3 linked regions of the Breoghania sp. L-A4 genome follow. The main gene of each other region encodes a partner of the protein of the gene in region 2 in a complex. Links are inferred from orthologs where the notes say so. Each region holds a gene or a part of one and is shown on either strand. Other genes may lie near its edges. The genes, in order: dnaN, D1F64_RS12125 and D1F64_RS01780.

The links.
Region 1: the proteins of D1F64_RS12125 (region 2) and dnaN are in contact, whole or in part, in a cryo-EM structure (PDB 8GIZ), measured with the Escherichia coli proteins. The link is inferred for Breoghania sp. L-A4 from one-to-one orthologs.
Region 3: the proteins of D1F64_RS12125 (region 2) and D1F64_RS01780 are in contact, whole or in part, in a cryo-EM structure (PDB 8GIZ), measured with the Escherichia coli proteins. The link is inferred for Breoghania sp. L-A4 from one-to-one orthologs.

Annotation. Positions count from the first base shown.
Region 1 is NZ_CP031841.1:310,505-315,940, reverse strand. What follows is about bases 1,570-4,360. They hold dnaN (DNA polymerase III subunit beta), read left to right. Parts: upstream 1,570-2,301; coding sequence 2,302-3,420; downstream 3,421-4,360. Other genes in these bases: recF (DNA replication/repair protein RecF), read left to right, coding at 3,491-4,360; dnaA (chromosomal replication initiator protein DnaA), read left to right, coding at 1,570-1,942. Outside these bases: D1F64_RS01515 (rhodanese-like domain-containing protein), read left to right, coding at 1-118; more of dnaA, read left to right, coding at 482-1,569; more of recF, read left to right, coding at 4,361-4,630. UniProt on the Escherichia coli protein: Confers DNA tethering and processivity to DNA polymerases and other proteins. Acts as a clamp, forming a ring around DNA (a reaction catalyzed by the clamp-loading complex) which diffuses in an ATP-independent manner freely and bidirectionally along dsDNA.
Region 2 is NZ_CP031841.1:2,645,898-2,648,720, forward strand. It holds D1F64_RS12125 (DNA polymerase III subunit delta'), read right to left. Parts: upstream 2,044-2,823; coding sequence 958-2,043; downstream 1-957. Other genes in the region: metG (methionine--tRNA ligase), read right to left, coding at 1-888; tmk (dTMP kinase), read right to left, coding at 2,045-2,779; D1F64_RS12135 (D-alanyl-D-alanine carboxypeptidase family protein), read right to left, coding at 2,796-2,823. UniProt on the Escherichia coli protein: Part of the beta sliding clamp loading complex, which hydrolyzes ATP to load the beta clamp onto primed DNA to form the DNA replication pre-initiation complex.
Region 3 is NZ_CP031841.1:370,148-375,787, forward strand. The notes cover bases 1,252-4,246. They hold D1F64_RS01780 (DNA polymerase III subunit gamma/tau), read right to left. Parts: upstream 3,724-4,246; coding sequence 1,780-3,723; downstream 1,252-1,779. Other genes in these bases: recR (recombination mediator RecR), read right to left, coding at 1,252-1,288; D1F64_RS01775 (YbaB/EbfC family nucleoid-associated protein), read right to left, coding at 1,314-1,634; D1F64_RS01790 (HIT family protein), read left to right, coding at 4,115-4,246. Outside these bases: D1F64_RS01765 (ABC transporter ATP-binding protein), read left to right, coding at 1-650; more of recR, read right to left, coding at 680-1,251; more of D1F64_RS01790, read left to right, coding at 4,247-4,531; nudC (NAD(+) diphosphatase), read left to right, coding at 4,641-5,588. UniProt on the Escherichia coli protein: Part of the beta sliding clamp loading complex, which hydrolyzes ATP to load the beta clamp onto primed DNA to form the DNA replication pre-initiation complex.

The sequences.
Region 1 (5,436 bases), 2.3 Mb from region 2 along the record:
CGGATTTACACAGTGCTATAATATCACCGATGGCTTTGAAGGGCCTCTGGACGCGGACGGGCATCGCGGGTCCGTTGGCGGCTGGAAGCAATCGAACCTTCCATGGGTACAGTCCTGAACGAGTTGGTCCGGGGCTGTTCGCCCGTGACCGGATCCTCTCTTGCACCGCCGGTCCGGCCTGAAAGCAAGAGAGACGCGTACAGGATCCGGTTTGATCCTGCTTAGGGTTCCTCATCGCGAACCCGGACGATGCGGCACATCGTTTGCACACGCGGCGCCTCAGGCGCCGCACACAGGTGTTCAGTCGTCGGCCCGCCGGCGCCGGGATACCTGTTTGAAACGATCAGCGCCTGAGGCCGGGACCGGCCGCGGGCGTCACAAAAGCAAGGCGCCGGCCTCCGGGCATGGCGCTGTAAAACGATAAACGGCGGGGAACCGGGTGCGGCGCCCGAACCCCGCTCGACAGACGGAGGCGCAAGCCATGGACATTGCTGACGTTCCGGGTCCGGAACAATGGAAACGGGTGAAGAGCCAGTTGCGTGCTGAACTGGGCGAGGATGTGTTCTCGAGTTGGTTTGCACGCGTCAATCTGGAAGGCCAGGCGCCCGATGGAACCGTTCAGCTGTCCGTTCCCACCCGCTTCCTGAAGACGTGGATCCAGTCGCATTACCGCGACCGCATCATCGGCCTTTGGCAGAACGAGTGCGACTCGGTCAACCGTATCGAACTGACGGTGCGCGGCGCCGTCCGGGCCCGGCCCTCCGTCGTCGCCCAGAACGCCCAGACCGCGGCGAAGGCCAGCCAGAAGGGCGTCTTCGAGACCCGTCCAGTATCACTCGGCGACGCCACGCCGCGCGGCCTGTCGCAGCCCCAGACGCGCAGCGAGCACGAGCCGCGACGCGATGTCCTGGAAGGCTCGCCGCTGGAGCCGAGATACACGTTTGCGACCTTTATCGAGGGCAAGTCGAACGCGCTTTCGCTGGCCGCCGCGCGCCAGCTCACCTCAGGCGCGCCGGTGACCTACAACCCGCTGTTCGTTCACGCCAGCGTCGGCCTCGGCAAGACACATCTGTTGCACGCGATCGCCGCGGAGGCTCGCAGCACCGGACGCAAGGTGCTCTATCTGACCGCCGAGCACTTCATGTACCGTTTCGTCGCGGCGCTGAAGACCCAGTCGGCCATTGCGTTCAAGGACACGCTGCGCGGAATCGACATTCTGCTGATCGACGACATGCAGTTTCTGCATGGCAAGCAGATCCAGCAGGAATTCTGCCACACGCTCAATTCGCTGATCGACGGGGCCCGCCAGGTGGTGGTGGCCGCCGACCGGCCGCCCGCCGACCTGGAAGCTCTCGATGACCGCGTACGTTCGCGCCTCGCCGGCGGACTGGTTGTCGGCATCCAGCAGCCGGACCATGATCTGCGCCGCGCCATCCTGTCGCATCGCATCGCGCTGACCCGTAACACCTATCCCAACTTCCACATGCCGGAAGCGGTGCTCGACTACGTCGCCACCAACGTCTCCTCGAACGGCCGCGATCTGGAAGGCGCGCTCAACCGTCTGGTTGCGCACAACCAGCTCACCAACGCGCCGATCACCCTCGACATGGCCGAGATGACGCTGCGCGATCTGGTGCGCGCTCATGAGCCGCGGCGAGTGAAGATCGAAGACATTCAGCGCGTGGTCTCCAAACACTACAACGTGTCCAAATCGGACCTGCTGTCGGCTCGACGTACCCGTACCATCGTACGTCCGCGCCAGATCGCGATGTTCCTGGCGAAGGCCCTCACCCCCCGTTCGCTGCCCGAAATCGGCCGGCGCTTCGGCAACCGCGATCACACGACAGTGCTGCATGCGGTGCGCAAGATCACCGAGCTGTCGTCGAACGATCCGAATCTCGCACAGGAAATCGAGCTGCTGAAGCGCATGCTCGACAACTGAGCCGCGTTTCACGGCTACTCGCGGCCCCGGAGCACGGGTCCGCAGCAGGATCACGCACCCGCTTCGTGGCTCGAGGCGGGTGCGCTGTTTCATGGGCGCGGCAGGCACCGATTCGGCGTCCCGGCGCGGCGTGTTGCGCTGCACCCGCGACCGGTTCGTGCGTCGCATCACGTTTGCGGCGCGAAAAGCCGCAGCGCGGCCCCGGGCAAGCCCCCGGAACGGCGAAATCCTGCCCCGGGCTCTTGCATTCCGCACGCTTTGCGGGCAGGGTTCCAATCCCCTCGGGCTGCTATGAAGCCTCAACCTGTTCTGCCAAAGCGGCTTTTCCGCATGGCACATCCAGCTCACGGACCCTGTTCATGAAAGCGACACTCGAGCGGACGGATCTCCTGAAGTCCCTGACTCATGTGCACCGGGTCGTTGAACGCCGCAACACCATTCCCATTCTTTCAAATGTGTTGTTGCGGGCCGACGGCGGCCAATTGCGCCTGAAGGCGACCGACCTCGACCTGGAAATCTCCGAAACCGTTCCCGCCATGGTCGAGACGCCTGGCGCGACCACGGTGCCGGCGCATATGCTGCACGACATCGTCCGCAAGCTGCCCGACGGCGCCCAGGTGGTGCTGGAGACCTCGTCCGACAACGCGACGCTGGAGCTGCGCGCCGGCCGCTCGCGCTTCGCGCTGCAGATGCTGCCGGAGACGGATTTTCCCGATCTTGCGGCGGGCGAGATGTCGCACACCTTCGAGATGACGGCGGAGAGCATCCGCAAGCTGATCGACCGCACCCAATTCGCAATCTCCACCGAGGAGACGCGCTACTATCTCAACGGCATCTATTTCCATTCGGTGAGCACGCCCGCCGGCGAGTATTTCCGCGCGGTCGCCACCGACGGCCACCGTCTGGCGCAGGCCGAGATCCTCGCGCCAGAGGGCGCGGCGGGCATTCCCGGAATCATCGTGCCGCGCAAGACGGTCGGCGAGATCCAGAAGCTGCTGGACGATCCGCAGGCCAAGGTGCAGGTGGAACTGTCCGACACCAAGATCCGCGTCACCACCGATTCGGTGATCCTGACCTCGAAGCTGATCGACGGCACCTTCCCCGATTACGGCCGCGTCATCCCGCAGGACAACGACAAGAACATGCGGCTTGACTGCGACGTGTTCGAAAAGGCGGTCGATCGCGTCTCGACGATCTCCAGCGATCGCGGCCGTGCCGTCAAGCTGGCGATCAGCGAAGGCCGCATGGTGCTCACTGTCACCAATCCCGATTCCGGCAGCGCCACCGAGGAACTGGCGGTCGAGTATGATTCCGATCCCATCGAGATCGGCTTCAACTCGCGCTACTTGCTCGACATCGCAAGCCAGCTCGAAAGCGACACGGCGGTGTTCCGTTTCTCCGATCCCGGCTCGCCGACGCTGGTGCGCGACGAAGGGGACGAAGGCACGCTTTATGTGCTGATGCCGATGCGCGTCTAGAGCAACCGGCCGGCGCCACCGCGCCGGCCCCCGCGCATAGGCACGCCGCCACACAGAGGAACGCGCTCCGATGGCGACCCCGGCGCCTGTCGCGCTGTCGCGGCTGCAACTCACCGACTTCCGCAATTATCGCGCAGCCAGCCTCGATTTCGACGCGCGCCTGATCGCCTTTGTCGGCGACAATGGCGCGGGCAAGACCAACCTGCTTGAGGCGATCTCGCTGCTGAGCGCCGGGCGCGGATTGCGCCGTGCACAGTTGAGTGAACTGACACGCCGCGACGCCAGCGGCGGCTGGAGCGTCTCCGCCGTGCTGCAAGGCATGGACGGCGAGACCCGAATCGGCACCGGCCTTGCGCCCGGCGGCGGCCGCAAGGTGCGCATCAACGGCGCGGACGCACGCTCGTCTGAAAGCCTGCTCGAATATCTGCGGGTCTTGTGGCTGGTGCCGTCCATGGACGGGCTGTTCACCGGGCCCGCCGGCGATCGCAGGCGGTTTCTTGACCGGCTGGTGCTCGCCGTCGACCCCGGACATGGCCGCCGCGTGGGCGATTTCGAGAAAGCCCTGCGCGGCCGCAACCGGCTTCTGGAAAACGGCGGCTCGGGCCCCTATCTTGACGCGGTGGAGGCGCAGATCGCGGCGCTGGGCGTTGCTGTCGGCGTGGCCCGGCGCGAAACGGTCTCCCTGCTGCGCGATCTGGTCGGCACCCGCGCCGATGACTCCGATCCGTTCCCGCGCGCCGCGATCACGCTGGAAGGCGCGTTCGAGACGCTGGCCGACAGCGCCGCGGCCACCGATCTGGAGGACCGCTACCGGGCGCTGCTGGCGCAAGGCCGCACCCGCGACCGCGCCGCCGGGCGCACCCTGGAGGGACCGCATCGTTCCGATCCCGTGGTGATCCACACCGCCAAGGCCATGCCGGCGGGCCAGGCGTCGACAGGCGAACAGAAGGCGCTGCTGATTGGACTGGTTCTGGCGCACGCGGAGCTGACCGCCCGGATAGCGCGGATGACGCCGGTGCTGCTGCTGGACGAGGTGGCGGCGCATCTGGATCCGCGCCGCCGGCAGGCGCTGTTCGCCCGGCTCAGCGCTCTGGGTCTGCAGGTCTTCATGACCGGCACCGACGCGCTGCTGTTCGCGGACCTCCCCCGGGACGCGCAGCGCTTCACCGTCACCGAGGCCACGATCGCCGTGGACACGCCACCACAATGAGACTGCCGAAGGCCTCGCCGGCGCCTCGGCGACGCGCTGGGATCGCGGCTGTGTGAGGCCTGTCATCCCCGGCTTTCTCGGATCGTCGCGAACGCAAGCGGCCCCCCGGTTTCTGCCGAGTTGAATGCGGGCGTGAACCCCGTATAACGTTCATGGAAGATCATTATGGACGGACTCTGATTCGCATGAGCGATACACCGATCGACGGCAACGACGCGAGCACCGGCACTGACGCAATCACCGGCGCAACAACCGGCGTGGGCACTGGCGCGGATGAGTACGGCGCGGATTCCATCAAGGTCCTCAAGGGGCTGGATGCGGTGCGCAAGCGCCCCGGCATGTACATCGGCGACACGGACGACGGCTCCGGCCTGCACCACATGGTCTACGAGGTGGTTGACAACGCCATTGACGAGGCGCTGGCGGGCTTCGCGGATCACGTCACGGTCGCGCTGAACCCCGACGGCTCGGTCACGGTCAGCGACAACGGCCGCGGCATTCCCACCGATATCCACACCGAAGAAGGCATCTCCGCGGCCGAGGTCATCATGACCCAGCTGCATGCGGGCGGAAAATTCGACCAGAATTCCTACAAGGTATCGGGTGGCCTGCACGGCGTCGGCGTCTCGGTGGTCAACGCGCTGTCGACGGAGCTGGTGCTGACCATCCGCCGCAGCGGCAAGATTCACCAGATGCGATTCCGCGACGGCGTGGCCGAAGCGCCTCTGGCCGTGATCGGCGACGCGGGCCGCGACACCGGCACCGAGGTCACCTTCACGCCCTCGCCGAAGACCTTCACCAGCCTG
Region 2 (2,823 bases):
GAACAGGAATCCATGGGCGAACACACGCCTGGGCAGCGCAATGCCGGCCGACATCAGGAATGCCGGCCAATAGACGGCATGAAAACGAACGATGTCCTTGCCGATGACATGCAGGTCCGCAGGCCAGTATTTCCACTTCGCGTCGGACTCGTCGGGAAAGCCGACGCCCGTCAGATAGTTGGTCAGCGCATCGACCCAGACATACATCACATGCTTCTCGTCGCCGGGCACCGGAATGCCCCAGTCGAACGTGGTGCGCGAGATCGACAGATCCTTCAGCCCGCCCTTGACGAAACTCGTCACCTCGTTGCGGCGCTCGTCGGGGCCGATGAAGTCGGGATTGGCCTCATAATGGGCCAGAAGCCTGTCCTGATACTCGCTGAGCTTGAAGAAATAGCTCTCTTCCTCGACCCACTCCACCGGACTGCCCTGAGGGCCATAACGCACGCCGTCGCCACCCAGCTCCGTCTCGCCTTCCTGATAGTAGGCCTCGTCGCGCACCGAGTACCAGCCGGAATAGCTGTCCTTGTAGATGTCGCCATTGGCCGCCATCCGCTTCCAGATCTCCTGCGAGGCGTCGTGATGGCGCGGCTCGCTGGTGCGGATGAAATCGTCATTGGAACAGCCGAGCGTCTCGACCATCTTCTGAAACCGGGCCGCGTTCCTGTCGGCCAGTTCGCGGACATCGAGACCTTCCTTCTTGGCGGTCTGATACATCTTCTGACCGTGCTCGTCGGTGCCGGTCAGAAAATAGACGTCGCGGCCGTCCAGCGCCATGAAGCGCGCCAGCACATCGGTCGCGATCGCCTCATAGGCATGGCCGATGTGCGGCACCCCATTGGGGTACGAAATGGCGGTCGTGATATAGAACGGCGTCTTGTCGGTCATGGTCGTACCCGGTGGCATCGCGGCGGCGAACCCACATAGTGCTTGAATTGCGGTGATATCATAGGAAGGTCACTTCGGCGCTGCGTCGCCCGCGGCTTTCGCCAAGGCGCCGAACGCACCGAGAACCACCTGTTTGCGATCGAGATTGAGCGCATCAGCAAGCGATGCCGCCTCGTTGGTCTTGTCCCATACCTCGACCCACCTGACAAGGCGGGCCGCAGGCACCTGTTCGGCCGCTCCCGCGCGGACGCGGCCGTCGAGCCATTCGCGCAGCAGATCGAGGAATATGTGGTAGGAATCGTCCGCGCCGCGGGCCGAAACCATGTCGGCGAACCGGTGCACCGTCCGCACATCGGTCTTCGGCAATTGTGCCAGCAACGCCTGCAGCGCGTGCGCCACCTCGATGCCGCCGCCCGACAGCAGCTCGATGGCCCGGCGAAGGCTTCCGTCGGACAGCTCGGTCGCGTGCGTGCGGTCCTCGGCCGAGTAGGCAGCATCGAGCCCCAGCGCCTCGAGGCCGGAAAAAACCGTCTCCGCGGGCAAGGCCTTGAGCTGCAGTGTGCGGCAGCGCGAGCGGATTGTCGGCAGCAGCCGGCCGGGCGCGTGCGACAGCACGAAGAACACGCATTGCTTCGGCGGCTCCTCAAGGACCTTCAGCAAGGCGTTGGCCGCGTTGACGTTCATGTCGTCGGCCGCATCGACGATGCAGACCCGCCAGCCGCCGGCCGTCGAGGTGGACCCGAAGAACGACACTGTGCGCCGTACCTCGTCGATGGTGAGCTGTGTCTTGAAGCGCTTGGCCTTGTGGTCCCACGGGCGATGCAGGTGCAGCACGTCGCCATGGGCACCGGCGGCGAGCCTGCGCGCGGCGGGATGTTCCGCGTCCACCGTGAGATCATTCGCAAGGGAGAGCTGGGAGGCCATGCGGTTGGGATTGGCCAGCACGAACCGGGCGAAGCGAAAGGCCAGCGTGGCCTTGCCGATGCCCTTCGGTCCGCCGAGAATCCAGGCATGATGCATGCGCGGCGAGCGATAGCTGTCGAGCAACTCGCGTTCGGCCTCGGTGTGACCGAACAGCCGCATCTGCTGGCGCGGCAGCGGCAGACCGTCAATCGCGTCGAATTCGGGTGTGTCGTCTTGCGGCTTGAGCGCCATGTCAGCGGCTCGCGGCTCTGGCCGCGGCCTCGCGCCTCAAGGCGGCGCGGGCCGGGGTCTCGAGCGGACCCAGCCGGTCGGACACCAGCTTGCGGATGCGCTCCGCCACGACGTCGGGGCTGTTCTGACCGTCAACGACGACGCAGCGATCGGGTTCCGCGTTGGCGATTTCCAGAAACCGCTGCCGGCGCGCCTGGTGCACCTTCAGCGTATCGCGCTCGAAGCGGTCGGCGTGCTCGCCGCCGGCCTCGTCGTCACGCCCCTGGATCCGCGCCAGTCCGAGCTCCGCCGGAACGTCGATAACGATCGTCATATCAGGATGCAACGCACCCACGGCCACCGTCTCGAGTTCATCCAGCAAGCTCTCGTCCACGCCGTTTTCGCCCTGATACACCCGGGTGGAATCCGTGAACCGGTCGCATAGCACCCAAGCGCCCGCCTCAAGCGCCGGCAGGATCGTTTCGGCGACGTGATCGGCGCGGGCGGCGGCAAACAGCATGGCCTCGGCCTGTGGGCCCAGGGCTTGGGCCGCGCCTGACAACAGCACATGGCGAATGGCTTCGGCGCCCGGAGAACCGCCGGGCTCGCGCGTGGTCACCACCTTGATCCCGAAGCTGCGCAGCGTCTCGGCCAGTCGCCGGATCTGCGTCGACTTGCCGGCCCCCTCGCCCCCTTCGAATGTTATGAAATGTCCGCGCACGCATCGACCTTCCGTTCCGCGATGCAGCCTTTGCATGGATTGGCCGTCATCGTTACCACCAGCCGAACAGCAGCTGGCCC
Region 3 (5,640 bases), 2.3 Mb from region 2 along the record:
CGCTCGGGCTGGCGATCCTGCGGATGATTTCCTCAAAAGGTCGCATCGCGTTTTTCGGCAAGGACATCCAGGAGAAATCCTGGCGCGACATGCGGCCGCTGCGCCGCGACATGCAGGTGGTCTTCCAAGATCCCTTCGGCTCGTTGAGCCCACGCATGTCGATCGCCGAGATCGTCGCCGAAGGCCTGGGCATCCACATGCCGCATCTGTCAAAGCAGGAGCGCGACCGCAAGGTCGCCGCCGCGCTGGACGAGGTCGGCATTGATCCCGCGACCATGCACCGCTATCCGCATGAATTCTCCGGCGGCCAGCGTCAGCGCATCTCGGTGGCTCGGGCCATGGTTCTGGAGCCGAAATTCGTCATGCTCGACGAGCCGACCTCGGCGCTGGACATGAGCGTGCAGGCGCAGGTGGTCGATCTGCTGCGCGACCTGCAGAAGAAGCACGACCTGGCCTATCTGTTCATCAGCCACGATCTGAAGGTGGTGCGCGCGCTCGCCAACGACGTGATCGTCATGCGCCAGGGCAAGGTGGTGGAATCCGGCACGTCGGACAGGATTTTCGACGCGCCGCGGACCGACTACACCAAGGCGCTGATGGCCGCGGCCTTCCGCCTCGAGGCCGTGGGCGAAGGCCTGGTCAGCGAATAGCTCCGGTCAACGCCATCAGGCTGCGGTTATCAGAACGGGGTTCTGGAGCGGATGGCGGCGCTGAGCGTTCCTTCGTCGAGGTAGTCCAATTCGCCGCCGACCGGCACGCCATGCGCAAGCCGGGAAATCTTCGCACCGAGGCCAGCGAGCTGGTCTGTGACGTAATGCGCGGTCGTCTGGCCCTCCATGGTGGCGTTCACCGCCAGGATCACTTCGTCCACGCCGCCGGCCTTTACCCGCGCCACCAGCGCGTCGATTGTCAGATCCTCCGGCCCGATGCCGTCGAGCGGCGACAGGGTGCCGCCGAGCACATGATAGCGCGCGTTGATCGCGGCTGCGCGTTCCAGCGCCCACAGATCCGAAACATCCTCCACGACGACAATCGTGCGCGCGTCGCGGCGCGGATCGGCACAGACGGTGCAAGGATCGCTGGTGTCGATGTTGCCGCATGTTGCGCAGACGCCGACGCTTTGAACGGCCACGCCCATGGCTTCGGCCAGCGGCACCAGCAACTGTTCCTTCTTCTGGATCAGCTGCAGCGCCGCGCGGCGCGCCGAGCGTGGCCCCAGCCCCGGAAGCTTGGCCAGCAACTGGATCAGCCGCTCGATCTCCGGTCCTGTGACCCTGCGCGTGCTCATGGAATGTCCCGGCGCGAAGGGCGGATCAAAACGGCAGCTTCATGCCTGCGGGCAGACCGAGACCGCTCATCATCTCCTGGGTCTTTTCGGCCATCGCGGCCTCCGCCTTGGCCTTGGCGTCATTGTGCGCGGCGATGATCAGATCCTCGAGGATCTCGACTTCGTCGGCCTTGGCGAGCGAGGGGTCGATCTTCAGGCTCTGCATGGTGCCCTTGCCGTTCAGCGTGACGACGACCATGCCGCCGCCGGAGGCGCCAGTGACCTCGATGGCCGCGACCTCCTCCTGAAGCGAGCCCATCTGCTCTTGCATCTGCTTGGCCTGCTTCATCATCTTCATGAAATCCATCGGGGCGCCTCGTTGGATCTGTCCGGGTCGCGGCCTGGCACGCGCCGGAGGGTGGGTGGAACACGCAGCCGGATATGGGCGCGTTTGCGTTGAAATCCAGAGTCCGCGCCGGGAAGAGGCGATGCGGCTCCGCGGCTTTCTGATATCAGTCGTCGTCGTCCGTCTCGTCGTCGGGAGACGCATCAAGAACATCTGTGTCTTCGCCCTCGAGAACCCGCACATCGACGATTTCCGAGCCGGGAAAGGCGTCGAGCACGGCGGAGACGGCCGGATTGGCGCGGGCGTCGGTGACAAGCTGCGCCTGATCGGCCTCGCGGCGCTCATGGATCGTCTGCGCGCCGGGTTCGGCGCGGCTGACGGCGACAAGCCAGCGTTGTCCGGTCCAGTCGCTCAGCTTGCGGCCGAGCACGCCCGCGAGATCAGCGGCCGCGCCCTTGTCGATGGCGATGTCGAGCCGGCCCGGCTGGATGGCGATCAGCCGGATTTGCCGCTCTATGGCGAATTTCAAGGAGATGTCGCGGTTTTGCGCCGCCAGCGCGGCCACGTCTTCCAGCGTGCCGATGGTGAGCGTGGTCTCGGACGGGACGTCGCTGAGCGCAGGCTCGGGTGGGGATTGCGCTGTCTGAGGCTCCGGCTGGGGCACATGCTTGGGCTGGTGCGCGGCCTGCTGGCCGCCCGTGATGGCCTGCAGCCGCGGTGCGCCTTGTTGGAGTGCCGACATGGATGGTGCGCCGGCCGGCGGGGCGGATTGTTGCGCCGGCGCCTGTTGCGCATGTCCGCCCGGCTGTCCGCCGCCACCTGCGGCGGGGCCGCCGCCAGCGGGCGCGGCAGGGGCAGCCTGCTGCGTGCCGCGCAACTGACGCAGGGCGTCGTCGGGCGTGGGCAGGTCGGCGGCGTAGCACAGGCGGATCAGCGCCATGTCGGCGGCCGCCAGCGGCTTGGGCGCGGTCTGTACCTCGCCCACCGCCTTGAGCAGCATCTGCCACGCCCGGCCCAGCACGCGCATCGACAGCGCCTCGGCAAAAGCCTTGCCGCGCGTGCGCTCGGTCTCGGTGACAGAGGTGTCGTTGCCGGCATCGGGCACCACCTTGAGGCGGGTCACCAGATGCACGAATTCCGCGAGATCGCTCATGATCACGGCCGGGTCGGCGCCCACATCGTATTGTTCGCGCAACCCATCGAGGGCCGCGGCCGCATCGCCCTTCATCACGTGTTCGAACAGATCGATCACCCGGGCGCGGTCGGCCAGTCCCAGCATGCCGCGCAACTCGTCGGCGGTGATCGTGCCCGCGCCATGCGCCATGGCCTGGTCGAGCAGCGACAGTGAATCGCGCACGGAGCCCTCGGCCGCACGCGCCACCATGGCAAGCGCCTCGTCCTCGATCGCCACCTTCTCGGAATCCGAAATCCGCCGCAGGTGCTTGACCAGCGTTTCGGCTTCCACGCGGCGCAAATCGAAGCGCTGGCAGCGCGACAGCACCGTCACCGGAACCTTGCGGATTTCCGTGGTGGCGAAGATGAATTTCACGTGCTCGGGCGGCTCTTCGAGCGTCTTCAGCAGCCCGTTGAAGGCCGCCTTCGACAGCATGTGCACCTCATCGATGATGTAGACTTTGTAGCGCGCGGAAACGGGCCGGTAGCGCGCCGCATCGGTGATCTCGCGAATGTCGTCGATGCCGGTGTGCGAGGCGGCGTCCATCTCGATGACGTCGATGTGGCCGCCGTCCATGATCGCCTGGCAATGGATGCCCAGCCGTTCGAGCGCGATGGTCGGCTGGTCGATCTCGCCGGGGATCTCGTAGTTGAGGGCGCGCGCCAGAATCCGCGCCGTGGTCGTCTTGCCGACACCGCGCACGCCGGTCAGCATCCAGGCCTGGGCGATGCGCCCGGTCTCGAACGCATTGGACAGGGTGCGCACCATCGGCTCCTGGCCGATCAGGTCGGTAAAATCGCGCGGGCGGTATTTGCGGGCGAGAACGCGGTAGGCGCCGTCATCCTTGGTCGCGTCGGGCGTGGGGATGAGACTCGGCTGAACGGGATCGTTCAGCGTGCCGTCAGGCTGGTCGTCATTGTGGAGATTGCCGTCCATGACGCCCCGTTCGGGCCGCCGTGCAAAGCGGCCAATTCCGCCGCGGCCCGGCCTGCGGCGGCCTGTGAGCCCCGGCTTGTGGTAAGCCGTTTGACTGTGGCGCGCCGCGCGCCGAATGGAGGTGGGAGGTTGGACACGGTGACCCGTGCCGATACTCGTTGGGGCTGCTTCCTTCCGGACCTGACCCGGTTGGCGAGTGGCGCGTCCACTAGCCAACCTCCCGAGCCCGTTATATCAGGATTAGGAGGGGCGTTGGCAAGGGCCAATCCGGGCGAATGTCGCAAGCGCCGGATTCCTGCACAGTTTTGCCCGAAACGGCGCGCACCGCCGCTCGCACCGAGGAGCCGACTCCGTCGCGCTTTGGAGATACCGCAAACATTCGAGGAACCGCATGTCCGAACCCGATGGCTTTTCACTCGATCCCTGGCTTGAGACCGACAGCGCCTTCGTCCTGGATCTGCCGTTGAGCACGCTGCGGCTGTCAGGTGACGCGCGCTATCCGTGGCTGCTCCTGGTGCCGCGAAAGCCCAATCTCATCGAAATCATCGATCTGGACGCGGCTGATCGCACACAATTGATGGCCGAGATCGCGCAGGTCTCCTCCGCATTGAAGGCGATCACCGGCTGCGACAAGCTGAATGTCGGCGCGCTGGGCAACATGGTGGCGCAACTGCATGTGCATGTGATCGCGCGATTCAACGACGATCCGGCCTGGCCGGGGCCCGTGTGGGGCGTGGGCGAGGCGCAGGCCCGATCGCCGGAAGCGCGCGGCGAGATGATTGGGGCCCTGCGACGGGCGCTGGACTGAGCCCGCGCCGCTTTGCATCCCGCGAGGTGCCGCGATAGCCTCGCCGCACCGAATCCCTCCGCCTCCAGCAGGCGCGCTTTCTGAGACAGGCCGGGAAAGTTTTCACACCATGAGCTTCGCGCATCCCTCCGATCCCTCGGTCCTGCTTGGCTTTGCCGCAAACGACATCGACAGGCTGGCGGACAAGCGCGAGGATGCCGCCTGGATCGCGGCGGCACGCGATGGCGAGGCGGCCCGTTTCCTGCTGTTCTGCGGCGACCGTCCGGTGATCGGCATCGGCGAGTCGCTTCGGATCGGACATGCGCGAGCGCTCGCGGAGGCTCTGCAGGCCGATTTTGACGACTGTCCGTTTCTCGGCAGCCGCGACGGGCCGGCCTTTTTCTCCGCCGGGATTCCACTCGGCGAGACGGCCGAGGAGAGCGTGGAGGCCGCGGGGGCGCTGAAACTCATCGATCTGCGTTCGCTGGCGGTGGACGGCCAGATGCCCGCCGGTGACGTGGGGCTTCTGGCGCAGGGGCGCTCGCTGCTGCACTGGCACCAGACGCACCGGTTTTGCTCGCGCTGCGGCACCAGGAGCATCCTGACCCAGGGCGGCTACCGGCGCGACTGCCCCTCGTGCGGTGGTCTGCATTTTCCGCGCACCGATCCCGTCGCCATCATGCTGACGGTCGACGGCGACCGTTGCCTGCTCGGACGCCAGCCGCGTTTTGTCGAGGGCATGTATTCGGCGCTTGCGGGCTTCATTGAGCCGGGCGAGACGATCGAGGCGGCGGTGCGGCGCGAAACCTGGGAGGAGGCCGGAATCCGTGCGGGCCGGGTGAGCTATTATGCCAGCCAGCCCTGGCCGTTTCCCGCCTCGCTGATGATCGGCTGCATTGTCGAAGCGCTGACCACGGGGATCACCATGGACGCGACCGAGCTCGACGATTGCCGATGGTTCCACCGCGACGACGTGGCCCTGATGCTGCCACGCACGCACCCCGACGGCCTGATCGCGCCGCCGCCCATGGCCATCGCCCACATCCTGATGAAGGCCTTCGTCGACGGCGAGGTCTGAGAGATCCCACCAGCGGCCGCGTCTTGCGGCCGTACGCCCTCTCCCCTATGTC